2 regions of the Streptomyces yangpuensis genome follow, and region 1 is predicted to be linked to the other one. Evidence: riboswitches for the same ligand, from Rfam matches in the RefSeq annotation. Region 1 holds a riboswitch; the other holds the start of a gene.
What was found. A riboswitch is a leader RNA that binds a small molecule or an ion and turns the genes downstream of it on or off. The one in region 1 is predicted to bind cyclic di-AMP.

Region 1 (7,650 bases):
GCTGCGGCGGGCCATCGCTGCGCGGCTCCTTAACCAAGAATGGGATGTGCTGGGTGTCTGGCTGGTCTGGCGGGGTCTGGCTGGGTCCTGCCGGTGTCCGGCGGGGTACGACGCCGACCATTGTGGCCCGAGGCGCCGACAACGCCGACTCCGACCCAGGTCTGGGCCGGGAACTTATCCGGTGGCCGACGCGCTTGCATACAGTGACAGGTCTGACGGAAATCTCTGCATCGCGATCGAAGGGACCACATGCCCATGGGTCACACGGCCACAGCCCAGGCCGGCTCCGGCGGCCTGACAGCGACCGAGCACCGGCTGGCCAACGGCCTGCGCGTGGTGCTGTCCGAGGACCACCTGACCCCGGTCGCCGCGGTCTGCCTCTGGTACGACGTCGGCTCGCGCCACGAAGTCAAGGGGCGTACCGGCCTGGCTCACCTCTTCGAGCACCTGATGTTCCAGGGCTCGGCGAGCGTACCGGGCAACGGCCACTTCGAGCTCGTCCAGGGCGCCGGCGGTTCCCTGAACGGCACCACGAGCTTCGAGCGCACCAACTACTTCGAGACGATGCCGACCCACCAGCTGGAGCTCGCGCTCTGGCTGGAGGCGGACCGCATGGGCTCCCTGCTGGCCGCCCTGGACGACGAGTCCATGGAGAACCAGCGCGACGTCGTCAAGAACGAGCGCCGCCAGCGCTACGACAACGTCCCCTACGGCACCGCCTTCGAGCGGCTGACCGCCCTGGCGTACCCCGAGGGCCACCCGTACCACCACACCCCGATCGGTTCCATGGCCGATCTGGACGCCGCCTCCCTGGAGGACGCGCGCACCTTCTTCCGTACGTACTACGCGCCCAACAACGCGGTGCTGTCGGTCGTCGGGGACATCGACCCGGAGCAGACGCTCGCCTGGATCGAGAAGTACTTCGGCACCATCCCCTCCCACGACGGCAAGCAGCCGCCCCGCGACGGCTCGCTGCCCGACGTCATCGGGGAGCAGCTGCGCGAGGAGATCGTCGAGGAGGTCCCGGCCCGCGCGCTGATGGCCGCCTACCGGCTGCCGCACGACGGCACCCGCGAGTGCGACGCCGCCGACGTGGCCCTGACCATCCTGGGCGGCGGCGAGTCCTCGCTGCTGCACAACCGCCTCGTACGCCGCGACCAGACGGCCGTCGCCGCCGGCTTCGGCATGCTCCGCCTGGCCGGGGCGCCGTCCCTTGGCTGGCTGGACGTCAAGACCTCCAGCGGAGTCGAGATCCCCGCCATCGAGGCGGCCGTCGACGAGGAGCTCGCGCGGTTCGCCGCCGAGGGCCCGACCGCCGAGGAGATGGAGCGCGCCCAGGCGCAGCTGGAGCGCGAATGGCTGGACCGGCTGAGCACGGTGGCCGGCCGCGCCGACGAACTGTGCCGGTACGCGGTGCTGTTCGGCGACCCGCAGCTGGCCCTCACCGCCGTCCAGCGCGTCCTCGACATCACCGCCGAGGAGGTGCAGGCCGTGGCCGCGGCCCGCCTGCGCCCGGACAACCGCGCGGTACTCGTCTACGAGCCGCTCGCGGCGGACGGGGCCGAGGGCGACGAGGGCGAAGAGAACGCCGACAGCGACGAGAACGAGGGGGCGGAGCAGTGAGCGACACCGCAGCCGTCACGATGACCTTCCACCCGCGCCCGCAGGCCGGCGAGCCGCAGCCGTGGGCCTTCCCGGCCCCCGAGCGCGGGACGCTGCCCAACGGGCTGACCCTGCTGCGCTGCCACCGCCCGGGCCAGCAGGTCGTCGCGGTCGAGATCAACCTCGCCGCGCCGCTCGACGCCGAGCCCGAGGGCCTGGACGGCGTGGCGACCATCATGGCGCGCGCCCTGTCGGAGGGCACCGACAAGCACTCCGCCGAGGAGTTCGCCGCCGAGCTGGAGCGCTGCGGAGCCACCCTCGACGCGCACGCCGACCACCCGGGCCTGCGGGTCTCCCTGGAGGTCCCGGCCTCCCGGCTGGCCAAGGCGCTGGGCCTGCTCGCCGAGGCGCTGCGCGCCCCCGCCTTCGCCGACGCGGAGGTGGACCGGCTGGTGCGCAACCGGCTCGACGAGATCCCGCACGAGCTGGCCAACCCGCAGCGCCGCGCCGCCAAGCAGCTCTCCAAGGAGCTCTTCCCGGCCTCCCTGCGGATCTCCCGGCCGCGCCAGGGCACCGAGGAGACGGTCGCCCGGATCGACTCCGCCGCCGTACGCGCCTTCTACGAGGCCCATGTACGCCCCGCCACCGCCACCGCGGTGGTCGTCGGCGACCTGACCGGCATCGACCTGGACGCCGTACTGGCGGACACCCTGGGCGCCTGGACCGGCGACACCGCCGAGGCCCGCCCCGTGCCTCCCGTGACCGCCGACGACACCGGCCGCGTGGTCATCGTCGACCGCCCCGGCGCGGTCCAGACGCAGCTGCTGATCGGCCGCATCGGGCCGGACCGCCACGACCGCGTCTGGGCGGCCCAGGTGCTCGGCACGTACTGCCTCGGCGGCACCCTCACCTCCCGCCTGGACAAGGTCCTGCGCGAGGAGAAGGGCTACACCTACGGCGTGCGGGCCTTCGGCCAGGTGCTGCGCTCCACCGCCGACGGCAAGGGCGCCTCCATGCTCGCCATCAGCGGCTCGGTGGACACCCCCAACACCGGTCCGGCGCTGGAGGACCTCTGGAAGGTGCTGCGCACCCTCGCGGAGGGCGGTCTGACCGACGCCGAGCGCGATGTGGCCGTGCAGAACCTGGTGGGCGTGGCCCCGCTGAAGTTCGAGACGGCCGCCTCGGTCGCCGGCACCCTGGCCGACCAGGTCGAGCAGGAGCTGCCGGACGACTACCAGGCGCAGCTGTACGCGCAGTTGGCCGAAACCGGCACGGTGGAGGCGACCACGGCGGTCGTGAAGGCGTTCCCGGCGGACCGGCTCGTCACGGTTCTGGTGGGCGACGCCGCGCAGATCGAGGAGCCGGTGCGGGCCCTCGGGATCGGTGAGGTCACGGTCGTCACCAACTGACGTCGTGGTCGTCGTCAACTGACCTGAAGGGCGCCCGGATGACGGGCGGCCGACGCACTTCGCACGAGGCTCCGGCGGTTTTCCGCCGGAGCCTCTTTTGTCCGTTTAGTGATGAGGTTGCTTGTATGTGATGTGGCGTACGCAACAAAAAGGCGCGTCTGTTTGGCGATTGACTGATGATCCGCCTAGCGTCGGCCGTGCTGTCCGTCAGTTGTGCCCGCCGCACCCGCGGCACCGGGCAGCGATCGCCGAGTCCCCGTCAGGCGCGAGCCTGGGGAGCCGGGGACCCACATCAGTCCCTGGGGTGAATCGGACTCCCTCGCAAGAGGAGGTCCGTAGGAGACCTTCCTGCTCCGAACCCGTCAGCTAACCCGGTAGGCGAGAAGGAAGGAAAGGATCAAACCCTTCATGGCGTTTGGCAGTCGTCCCGCTGGTACCGGCAAGCACCGTGGTTCCAGCCGCCTGAGCAAGAAGACCGCCGGCTACGCCGGTATCGCCGCGATCGCCACCACGGGTGTGGTCGGCTCCCTCGCCGCCCCGGCCTTCGCCGCGGACAACCACAGCAGCTCCGCCCCGGAGAACGGGCTGGGTGCCGTGGTCGTCGCCGAGGACCTCGCGGGCGACATCCAGGACCAGGCCGAGTCCCAGCAGCGCGCCGCCGAGCACGCCGCCGCCAAGGCCCAGGCCGAGGCCGACGCCAAGCAGAAGGCCGCCGAGGCCAAGCGCCTCGCCGAGGCCAAGGCGAAGGCCGAGCGTGAGGCCGCCGAGCGCGCCGCCCGCGAGGAGGAGCGCAAGCGCCTCAACACCTTCGTCTCGCCGCTGGACGACTCGTACGTCAGCACGCAGTACAAGGCGGGCGGCGGCATGTGGTCCTCCGGCAGCCACACCGGCATCGACTTCCACGCCGCCTCCGGCACCTCGGTGCAGGCCGTGGGCTTCGGTACCGTCGTCGAGGCCGGCTGGGGCGGCGCGTACGGCAACAACGTCGTCATCAAGCACAACGACGGCACCTTCACGCAGTACGGCCACCTGTCCTCGCTGAACGTCTCCGTCGGCCAGCAGGTCACCCCGGGCCAGCAGATCGGCCTGTCGGGCTCCACCGGCAACTCCAGCGGCCCGCACCTGCACTTCGAGGCCCGCACCGGCTCGCAGTACGGCTCGGACATCGACCCGATCGCCTACCTGCGCTCGCACGGCGTCAGCCTCTGACCCCTCGGCGCCGCCCACCGCGGCGCGCGTACAGCACGCAGCACACAGCGCGCACAGCTTCACGAAGACCCCGCCTCCCGAGCCGGGGTCTTCGTGTTTTTGCGTCCGGATGCAATGTTTCGGATTTCCGTCCGCTCTCGAAATTATGCTGTGCTGCAATAGAGTCGTGGCGTGCGCGTGTGTGCGCATGGGGGCTGGCGATCGGAAATAGGCGGAGGTTCGGTCTTGCGTATTCCTGCGCACGCGGTATGCACGGCAATTCGCGACGACATCGTCTCCGGGGTGTTCGAACCGGGCGGTCGGCTGACCGAGGAGGTGCTGGCCCGCCGGTACGGGGTCTCGCGCGTCCCGGTCCGCGAGGCCCTGCGGACCCTGGAGTCCGAGGGCTTCGTGACCACGCGGCGCCACGCCGGGGCGTGCGTGGCCGAGCCGACGGCGCAGGAGGCCGCGGACCTCCTGGAGCTGCGGATGCTGCTGGAGCCGCTGGCGGCCGCCCGCGCCGCCCGGCGCCGCACCGACGCGCACCTCAAGGTGCTGCGGGGGCTGGTCAGGCTGGGTCAGGAACGCGCCAGGCGGGGGCAGGGCGAGGACCTGCGGTCGCTCGGGGGCTGGTTCCACGAGACGCTCGCGCAGGCCTCCGGCAGCCCGGGGCTGATCGCGCTGCTCACGCAGATGCGGCACAAGGTGGCGTGGATGTACGTGGTGGAGGCGCCGGCCCGGCCGGCGGAGTCCTGGGCGGAGCACGGCGCGATCGTGGACGCGGTGGCCCGGGGGGACGCCGAGCGGGCGCGGACGCTGACCGCGGTCCACGCCGATCGCGCGGCCGCCGCGCACCGGCTGCGCAAACGGCCGGCGGTGAGCACTTCGCAACCTGCCGTAAACATGTCGAGCGGCCGGCATTAACAGGAGCCGTATACAAAGGACGGGCATCGTGCGAATCGCGAGAATTCGATACGTGCGGTAATTCGCTGCGCCGGCTCTATTTCGCCGAGCCGAATTCCCCGGGGTTCGCTTTCCCGGCCTCGCGTACCGGAGAACGACGCAGCCGCGACCCCCGTCCGGGGCCGCGGCTTCGCCGTTCGCGTGACGCGGGGTGAACCCGAAGGGTCAGACGGTCTCGGGGAGCTCTTCGAGACCCTCGGCGACCAGCTTCGCGAGGCGGTCCAGTGCGGCCTCCGCGCCTTCGGCCTCGGAGGCGAGGACGATCTCCTCGCCACCCTGCGCGCCCAGGCCCAGCACCGCCAGCATGGAAGCGGCGTTGACGGGGTCGCCGCCGGACTTCGCGATGGTCACCGGGACGCCGGAAGCGGTCGTCGCACGGACGAAGATCGAGGCGGGACGAGCGTGCAGGCCCTCGGCCCAACCGACGTTGACGCGGCGCTCTGCCATGGTGATGCCCTTCAGGTTCTTACGGTTGTCTAGACCAGTCTCTCACGGCACCCTGAATGCTCCGACCGACCTTCGGCCTGAATTTCGCCGCTCTTCGACTTCCCCAGCTTGCACCGGTCTGTGCCGGCTTGCCCGCTGCGCCGCGCGAGCGCTGTCCGCCCCGGTCCGGCCGTAAGGTATGCGCATGACCATAGAGTCGGACCCGTCCTACCCGGCCCACTGGGAAGCCGACGTCGTCCTCCGCGACGGCGGCACCGCGCGGATCAGGCCCATCACCACCGAGGACGCGGGCCGGCTCGTCAGCTTCTACGAGCAGGTCTCGGACGAGTCGAAGTACTACCGCTTCTTCGCGCCCTACCCCCGCCTCTCCGACCGCGACGTGCACCGCTTCACGCACCACGACTACGTGGACCGGGTGGGCCTCGCCGCGACCGTCGGCGAGGAGTTCATCGGCACCGTCCGCTACGACCGCATCGGCCCCGACGGCCGGCCCGCCTCCGCCCCCGCCGACGAGGCGGAGGTCGCCTTCCTCGTCCAGGACGCCCACCAGGGCCGCGGGGTCGCCTCCGCGCTCCTCGAACACATCGGCGCGGTGGCCCGCGAGCGCGGCATCCGCCGGTTCGCCGCCGAGGTGCTGCCCGCCAACACCAAGATGATCAAGGTGTTCACGGACGTCGGCTACCAGCAGAAGCGAAGCTTCGAGGACGGGTCCGTCCACCTCACCCTCGACCTCGAACCCACCGCCGAGTCCCTCGCCGTGCAGCGCGCCCGGGAACAGCGCGCCGAGGCCCGCTCCGTACAGCGCCTGCTGGCCCCCGGTTCGGTGGCGGTCGTCGGCGTCAGCCGTTCCGGCGCCGGCGTGGGCGCGGCCGCACTGCGCAACCTGCGCGACAGCGGCTTCCACGGCCACCTCTACGCCGTCAACGAGGCCGTCACCCGTGACCTCCTCGACGGTGTGCGCGCCTACCGCACCGTCGCGGCCATCGACGCCCCCGTCGACCTCGCGGTGATCGCCGTCCCGGCCGACCGGGTCCCCGACGCGGTGGCCGCCTGCGGCGAGCACGGCGTGCAGGGGCTCGTCGTCCTCTCCGCCGGGTACGGGGACAGCGGCCCGGCGGGACTCGCCCGCCAGCGCGAGCTGCTGCGGCAGGTGCGCTCGTACGGGATGCGCCTCATCGGACCCAACGCCTACGGGGTGATCAACACTGCCCCGGAGGTGGAGCTCAACGCCTCCCTGACCCCCGCTCCGATGCCGGTGCGCGGCCGCACCGGCCTGTTCACCCAGTCCGGGGCGATCGGCATCGCCCTGCTCTCGGCGCTGCTCCGGCGCGGCGAAGGACTGTCCTCCTTTGTCTCCGCCGGGAACCGGGCCGACGTCTCCGGCAACGACATCCTCCAGTACTGGTACGAGGACGAGGCGACCGACGTCGCCCTGCTCTACCTCGAAACCCTCGGCAACCCGCGGAAGTTCACCCGCCTCGCCCGCCGGACCGCCGCCGTCAAGCCCGTGGTCGTCGCCAAGGGGGGCCGCCACACCCCCGCCGGACACGTCGTCCCCGGCACCCGGCTGTCGGAGGACACCGTCTCCGCCCTGCTGCGACAGGCCGGCGTCATCCGGGTCGACACGGTCACCGAGCTGGTGGACGTCGGCCTGCTGCTGGCCTCGCAGCCACTGCCCGCCGGACCCCGGATCGCCATCCTCGGCAACTCCGAGTCCCTCGGCGTCCTCACCTACGACGCCTGCCTCACCCAGGGCCTGCGGCCGCTGCCGCCCCTGGACCTGACGACCGCGGCGTCCCCGGAGGACTTCCGTACCGCCCTGGCCGCCGCCCTCACCTCCGACGACTGCGACGCGGTGGTCGTGACCGCCATCCCGTGGGTCAGCGAGCACGCCCTCGCCGACGACCTGGCCGACGCGCTCCGCGAGGCCGTCGCCGAGGCCCCCGGCAAGCCGGTGGCGGTCGTACACGTGGAACTGGCCGAGCTGGTGCAGGCCCTCTCCGCGACCCGCGCACCCGACGCGGAGGAGCCGGACCGCCCC
Region 2 (7,650 bases), 710 kb from region 1:
TGCTGATCGCGGACGAGGTGCAGACCGGCCTGGGACGTACCGGCGACTTCTACGCGTACCAGCACGAGCCGGGTGTCGAGCCCGACCTGGTGTGCGTGGCCAAGGCGCTGTCCGGCGGTTACGTGCCGGTCGGCGCGACCCTCGGCAAGGACTGGATCTTCAAGAAGGTCTACTCGTCGATGGACCGGGTGCTCGTGCACTCCGCGAGCTTCGGGTCCAACGCGCAGGCGATGGCGGCCGGGCTGGCGGTGCTGTCCGTCATGGAGGACGAGCACCTCGTGGCCCGCGCGCGGGCCACGGGCGACCTGCTGCGCGGGCGGCTCGCGGCCATGGTGGACGAGTACGAGCTGCTGCACGAGGTCCGCGGGCGCGGCCTGATGATCGGCATCGAGTTCGGGCGGCCCTCCTCGCTGGGGCTGCGCAGCCGGTGGACGATGCTCCAGGCGGCCCGCAAGGGTCTCTTCGCGCAGATGGTCGTGGTGCCGCTGCTCCAGAGGCACCGGATCCTCACCCAGGTGTCCGGGGACCATCTGGAGGTGATCAAGCTGATCCCGCCGCTGGTGCTGGACGAGGAGGACGTCGACCGGTTCGTCGGCGCCTTCCGCGAGGTCATGGACGACGCCCACGGGGGGTCCGCACTGATGTGGGACTTCGGCAGGACGCTGGTGAAGCAGGCCGTCGCCGCGCGCTGACGGCCCGCGTCCCCGGGTGGTCCTCCCGGATCAGGCCAACAGCCGGTCGCGGAGTCGGTCGAGGGTCTCGGGCTCCAGCCCGAGGCCCCCCGACAGGTAGCGCTCCACCCCGCCCCAGACCTCGTCGATCGTGTCGAAGGCGGCGATCAGGTATTCGGCGCGGGCGTCGAAGAGCGGCGCGAGCAGTTCCATCACCTCGGGCGAGCGGGCCTCGGCCGAGGCGGAGCTGCGACGCACCCGGTACCGGCGGTGCGGGGCGTTGGACTCCAGGTAGTCCGCCACGATCGCCTCCCGCTCGACGCCCAGCGCGAGCAGGGTGACGGCGACGGAGAGGCCGGCCCGGTCCTTGCCGGCCGCGCAGTGCAGGAGGGCGGGCACGCTGTCCTCGGCGAGGGCGTGGACGACCCGGCTGTGCTCGGCGGTGCGGGTGCGGATGATCCCGCGGTAGGAGTTCGCCATCCGGGCCGCCGCCTTGCCCTCGCCCAGGATCGAGCGGAGCTGGTCGAGGTCGCCGTCGCGGACCAGCCGCCAGAACTCCCGGCCGTCGGCCGGGTCCGACAGAGGGATGCTGACGTTCCGTACGCCGGGCAGTTCGACGTCCGGCCCCTCCAGGGCGTGGTCGGCGCCGTTGCGGAAGTCGAAGATGGTGTGGAGGCCGAGCGAGGCGAGGAATTCTGCATCGGTTTCGGTGGCATGTGCGAGATGTCCGCTTCGGAATAGTCGTCCCGTCGCGACCCTTCGGCCATCGGAAGTCGGCAATCCGCCCACATCGCGGAAATTGCGCACTCCGGTCAGCTCCGGCTCCTGTATCTGCTGGGTCACGGTAACTCCTCCGCCTTCTCATGGGGCGTCTGTCCGAATTGAGCTACTTGGCGCCAACTTGCCATACCCGGAGGCGAGATCGGGCACGTCCCCGTGAGCCAGATCATACGGTGACCGTGAGTGCCTGATCGTCGAAGCCGAATGGCCCGGCGCAGGCGGCTGTTGGCGCGGCGGAATGGACGGAGGGTGACCGGAATTCCGGCACGCCCTCATGCCTGTGAATCCGTCAGGGAATTCACGGCTTGTTCGGCGTGCCGACAAGGGATTACCTTCGCGATCGATCCGGGTGGATCGCCGAATCCTGCCGCCACCCGGAAACCGCAACCGAACCATTTCGCGCGGCAGGAGCGGGGGAACCAGGTAAGCCGCTGTGCCGGAGATCTTTTCTCCGGAACGGCTCGGGGTGAAGCCGTTCATGTCCCGTACATGTACGGCCGGACATCTCCAGTCCGAACCCGACAGCTCACCTCGCAGGCGCCGGAGAGGAATGCGCCATGCCTGCAAAGGGTAAGCACCGCCGTCCCAAGTCCCTTTTCTTTTCCCGCGGATTCGCGGTCGCAGGCACCGGTGGCGCGGCCCTCGCCCTGCCGCTGACGGTCGCCGCCGGCGCCCACGCGGCCGGCCCGCAGACGGCGCCCGCCGCCGCACCGGCCGTCGCCCCCGCCGTGGCCCAGCAGGTCCCCGCCGCGCTCCAGGCCGCCCCTGCGGCCGCCGTGCAGTCCGCCCCGGCCGTCTACACGGTCGTCCCGGGCGACTGCCTCTCGGTGATCGCTGCGGAGCACAGCCTGGACGGCGGCTGGCAGCGGCTGTACGAGCGGAACCGCGAGGCGGTCGGCAGCGACCCGTCGCTGATCCACCCCGGCCTGAAGCTGACCCTCGGCGGCCGTGGCGAGGCCGCCCCGCTCGACACCGTCCCCGCCCCGCGGACCGCCCCCGAGGCCGCCCCGAAGGCCGCTCCGAAGGCGGCCCCCAAGGCGGCCCCCAAGGCAGCCCCCGAGGCCGAGGCCGAGTCCGAGCCGGCCGGGCAGGCCGCCGCCCCGCGGGCGCAGCGGGCCGCCGCCCCCGAGGCCCGGGCCGAGGCCCCCGCCGCCCAGCCGGCCGCCGCCGGATTCGTCGCCCCGGTCGGCGGTGGCGTCTCCACCCAGTACAAGGTCGCCGGTGCCATGTGGTCCTCCGGCTACCACACGGGCGTCGACTTCATCGCCCCCATGGGCACCAGCGTCAAGGCCGTCGGCGCCGGCACCGTGGTCTCCGCGGGCTGGAGCGGCTCGTACGGCAACGAGGTCGTCATCCGGCACGCGGACGGCAAGTACTCCCAGTACGCCCACCTGTCCCAGCTCTCCGTCTCCTCCGGCCAGAGCGTCACCGCCGGCCAGAGCATCGGTCTCTCCGGCTCCACCGGCAATTCGACCGGCCCGCACCTGCACTTCGAGATCCGTACGAGCCCGTCCTACGGCTCGGACATGGACCCGATCGCCTACCTCCGCTCGAAGGGCGCCTCCCTCTGACGGCACCCGCCGACGGAGCACCGACACGCGTGGGGCCGGGACCCGAGGGGGGCCCCGGCCCCACGTGTACTTATTCCTTACATCGCGCGTGGTACAGATCACGGCCCGTCAACCCCTCATTACGTTGGCGTAGGTTGGTTACGGGAGTGAAGGATGGGTTCTCGTGGCAGCGACGACGACGAAACTCAAGACCATCGGCTCGTACGCGGCGATCGGGGACAGCTTCACAGAGGGCGTGGGGGACCCGGGGCCCGGAGATTCTTTTCTCGGCTGGGCGGACCGGCTCGCCGTGCTCCTGGCAGATCGGCGCGAAGAGCACGACTTCCGTTATGCGAATCTCGCGGTACGCGGGAAGCTCCTCGACCAGATCGTGGCCGACCAGGTGCCGAGGGCCAAGGCCCTCGCCCCGGACCTGGTCACCTTCTGCGCCGGCGGCAACGACATCATCCGGCCCGGCAGCGACCCGGACGACGTGGCGGAACGCTTCGAGGCGGCCGTCGCCGACCTCACCGGAGCCGTCGGCCACGTCATGATCACCACCGGGTTCGACACCCGGGGCGTGCCCGTCCTCAAGCACATCCGGGGGAAGGTTGCGACGTATAGCGCGCACGTGCGCGCCATCGCCGACCGGTACGACTGCCCCGTGCTCGACCTCTGGTCGCTGAAGTCCGTACAGGACCGGCGCGCCTGGGACGCGGACCGGCTGCACCTCTCGCCCGAGGGCCACACCCGCGTCGCACTGCGGGCCGCGCAGGTCCTCGGCCTGGACGTGCCCGCCGACCCCGACCAGCCCTGGCCGCAGCTGCGCCCGCGCGGCTCGGTGGACGTGACCCGCGACAACATCCAGTGGGCCCGCGAGTACCTGGTGCCCTGGATCGGCCGCCGCCTGCGCGGCGAATCCTCCGGCGACCACATCGAGGCGAAGCGGCCGGACCTCCTGCCGCTGTAGCCGCCGGACGACGGGCGGGCAGGGCCTGCAGGAGGGGCGGGCAGGAGGGGCGGGCGGAATCCTTCGGGGCCGGTGTGCGTTGGGATGGTCGTAGCGATACGACCGCACCGACGACCCCACCCTCCCTGGAGGCGCTTTGACCGGCTCCCGTCCCCTCCGCCCGCGGCTGCGCGCCCTGCGGCCCGAAGCCTTCGGCGCGGACCCGTCCGGCGCCAGGCTGGAGCGGATCCGCCGCTCGCCGAACTTCGCCGACGGCGTCTTCCAGAACCCGGTCGGAGCCCGGAACAGGCCCTCGGGGTCGATGACCGAGTTCGCGAAGATCTACTTCCACCGTGAGCAGCGCGTCAGGCGAAGCCCCGCGGCGGCGATCCCGGTGCACCCGACCACCCTCGCCGACCTGGCGAAGCCGCCCACGAGCGGTCTGCGCCTGACCTGGATGGGGCACTCCAGCGTGCTCGCGGAGATCGACGGGCACCGGGTGCTGTTCGACCCGGTGTGGGGCGAGCGCTGCTCCCCCTTCCCGTTCGCCGGCCCCAAGCGGCTGCACCCGGTGCCGGTCCCGCTGGCCGCGCTCGGCGAGGTCGACGTCGTGGTCATCTCGCACGACCACTACGACCACCTCGACCTGCCGACGATCAAGGCGCTGGCCGGCACGGACACGCTCTTCGCCGTCCCGCTCGGTGTCGGCGCGCACCTGGAGCGCTGGGGCGTGGCGGCCGACCGGCTGCGCGAGCTCGACTGGAACGAGACCACCCGGATCGGCGGCCTGTCGCTGACGGCGACGCCCGCCCGGCACTTCTGCGGCCGCGGCTTGCGCAACCAGCAGCACACCCTGTGGGCCTCCTGGGTGGTCGCGGGCGACGAGCACCGGATCTACCACAGCGGTGACACCGGCTACTTCCCCGGCTTCGCGGAGATCGGCGCCGCGCACGGGCCCTTCGACGCCACGATGATCCAGATCGGGGCCTACTCGGAGTACTGGCCCGACATCCACATGACCCCCGAGGAGGGCATGCGCGCCCACCTCGACCTCCAGGGCGGCACCGCGCACGGCACGATGCTGCCGATCCACTGGGGCACCTTCAACCTGGCCCTGCACCCGTGGGACGAGCCGGGCGAGGGCACCCTGGCCGCCGCCGAGGGCGCCGGAGCGGCCGTCGCGCTGCCGATTCCGGGCCAGCCGTTCGAGCCCGGGGCCGAGGGTGCGCCGGCCCAGCCGTGGTGGCGGCCGTTCGCGGCCGGGGCGGCGGCGGGCGGAGCCGTGGACGGGCCTGCGGCCGTGCCCTCGCACCAGGCCGGCGGAGCGGCGGCGACAACGGCCCGCGTGGTGTCGACGGCCGTGAGCGAGCAGGAGAAGCCGGAGTCCGTAGGGTCGTAGCGAACGCCCCGGGCGGTACGCACCCACGGCCCCCGGCGCCGGGGGTGCCGCCGGGCGGCCGCAGCGGCCTGACCGGCGCATTCGGGCTGCTGTGCGAGCGCTCCATCGGGAGCGGGAAGCACCCCCGTGAAGTTCACCGACTCGCGGTCCGGCGCGGGATTGCGGGGTCTAGCGTGGGTATTCGGTGATCAACACCGGGCCCCGGGAACGACGGGGGCCGGGCCCCACGTACCGAGGACGCCGATGTCCGGACCCCGCGCCGCACGCCACGCCCCGTCGAGACACACCGTCACCGGTCCCGGCCGGCAGTTACGCCCCCAGTTGGTACGGGCGGCCCTCCTGCCCACGCTGGCCGCCGCGCTCAGCGGCGCGGCCGCGGTGATCTTCACCCTCCAGCTCGGCGGCGGCGCCGGCGACCGCGACGCCCGGCTCTGGCCGGTGCTCACCGGCTGCGCCCTGCTCGCGGCCGGCTCCCTCGCCGCGGCCCTGCTCGGCGCGCAACGCGCGGCCAAGGCCGTCCGGGACCGGTGCGAGGCGCTGCGCCGCTCCAGCGTCCGGGGCCGCCAGGAACTGCGGACGGCCGCCGACCGGCTGGAGCGGGGCGAGACCCCGCAGCGACCGGTCCGCGGCGGGCCGAACACACCGCTCACCGGGAGCGACCCGGCGGGCGTGGACGAGTTCTGGCTGCTCTCCCAGGAACTGCGCGGCGCCCGCGAGCAGGCCCACACCACCCTCGTACGGCTGGCCGCGCCGGCCGCCCCGACCGACAGCGAGCGCAAGGTCGAGGTCTTCGTCAACCTCGCGCGCCGGCTCCAGTCCCTGGTCCACCGCGAGATCTCGCTGCTGGACGACCTGGAGGACACGGTCGAGGACCCGGACCTGCTCCGGGACCTCTTCCACGTCGACCACCTGGCCACCCGGATCCGCCGCCACGCCGAGAACCTCGCGGTGCTGGGCGGTGCGGCCTCCCGCCGCCAGTGGACCCGGCCGATCGACCTGAGCGAGGTGCTCCGCTCCTCGGTCGCGGAGGTCGAGCAGTACACCAGGGTCAAGGTCGTGCCGCCGGCGGGCGGCAGCGTACGCGGCCACGCCGTCGCCGACGTGGTGCACCTGCTGGCCGAACTCGTGGAGAACGCCACCGTGTTCTCCGCCCCCGACACCGATGTGGTGCTGCGGGCCGAGCGGGTCACCGCCGGGATCGCGGTCGAGGTGGAGGACCGGGGACTGGGCATGCCGGCCGAGGAGCAGCACCGGATGAACGCCCTGCTCGCCGACCCCGACCAGGTGAGCGTCCGGACTCTGCTCGCGGACGGGCGGATCGGCCTGTACGTCGTCTCGGCGCTGGCCCGCCGGCACGGGATCGCAGTCGAACTCAAGTCGAACATCTACGGCGGCGTCCTCGCGGTGCTGGTGCTTCCGCAGGAACTGCTGGGGGCGGCGGACGCGGGTGACGCGGCCGGGGGCTCGCGGGTGACGCCGCCGCTGGAACCGGCACGCATGCCGCTGCCCCGCCGGGCGGACACCCCCACGATCCCCGCCCCCCGCCCCGAACCCACGGCCCCGGTGGGGCAGGCGGGTGCGATCGAGGACGCGGCCCGGGCGGAGCCCGGGGAGGGGCCGCCCGCGGCGTCGGCAGCCGGATGCGCGCCCCCGCCGTGGCCCGCCTCCACGGCGGGCGCCGCGCCGGTACCCGGCAGCGTGCCCTCGGCCCGACCCGGCCCCGCGGCGGACGCCCGGCCCGTGCCGGGGCCGGTGGCGCAGGCCTGGTCCGCTCCCGGCGGGGGGCCGGTGGGGCAGGCGGGGCAGGCGGGGCAGGTGGGGCAGGCGGGGCAGGCGGGGGAACGGCCGACGTTGCCCCGGCGCCGGGCGCAGGAGCACCTCGCGCCCCAGCTGCGCGACGCACCCGCACCGCGGCGTCCCGCGGACGCCGAGCAGCCCGTGCACGACCCCGGCCTCATGGCCGCCTTCCGGCGCGGCTTCGGCCTCGCGCAGTCGGAGAACCAGGCATGACCCCCAGCAACCTCGGCAAGGAGCGCACCACCATGGGCGGCGAAATGGCGACGAAGACCGGCGGCCGGCTCTCGGACCTCGACTGGCTGCTCAGCGGCCTGGTCCAACGCGTCCCGTACACCCGCAGCGCCGTCCTGCTCACCGCGGACGGGCTCGTGACCTGCGTACACGGCCTCGATCCCGACAGCGCCGACCACATGGCGGCCCTCGCCTGCGGCCTCCACTCGCTCGGCCGCAGCGCCGGGGCCCGTTTCGGCGACGGGGCCGACGTACGGCAGGTCGTGGTCGAGC

Region 2: it holds a riboswitch for cyclic di-AMP, as region 1 does, so the genes downstream of both, NRK68_RS28760 (M23 family metallopeptidase) here and NRK68_RS25735 (M23 family metallopeptidase) in region 1, are expected to answer to the same signal.

The regions. Positions count from the first base shown of each region.
Region 1 is NZ_CP102514.1:5,616,486-5,624,135, forward strand. Features, by position in the region: gene NRK68_RS25720 (DNA gyrase/topoisomerase IV subunit A) at 1-15, opposite strand, end outside; gene NRK68_RS25725 (M16 family metallopeptidase) at 256-1,623, shown strand; gene NRK68_RS25730 (M16 family metallopeptidase) at 1,644-3,011, shown strand; cyclic di-AMP (ydaO/yuaA leader) riboswitch at 3,248-3,407, shown strand; gene NRK68_RS25735 (M23 family metallopeptidase) at 3,420-4,220, shown strand; gene NRK68_RS25740 (GntR family transcriptional regulator) at 4,446-5,123, shown strand; gene NRK68_RS25745 (HPr family phosphocarrier protein) at 5,328-5,609, opposite strand; gene NRK68_RS25750 (bifunctional acetate--CoA ligase family protein/GNAT family N-acetyltransferase) at 5,788-7,650, shown strand, end outside.
Region 2 is NZ_CP102514.1:6,327,647-6,335,296, forward strand. Features, by position in the region: gene NRK68_RS28750 (aspartate aminotransferase family protein) at 1-692, shown strand, start outside; gene NRK68_RS28755 (tyrosine-protein phosphatase) at 723-1,514, opposite strand; cyclic di-AMP (ydaO/yuaA leader) riboswitch at 1,827-2,006, shown strand; gene NRK68_RS28760 (M23 family metallopeptidase) at 2,009-3,022, shown strand; gene NRK68_RS28765 (SGNH/GDSL hydrolase family protein) at 3,186-3,971, shown strand; gene NRK68_RS28770 (MBL fold metallo-hydrolase) at 4,108-5,349, shown strand; gene NRK68_RS36805 (sensor histidine kinase) at 5,593-7,359, shown strand; gene NRK68_RS28780 (roadblock/LC7 domain-containing protein) at 7,392-7,650, shown strand, end outside.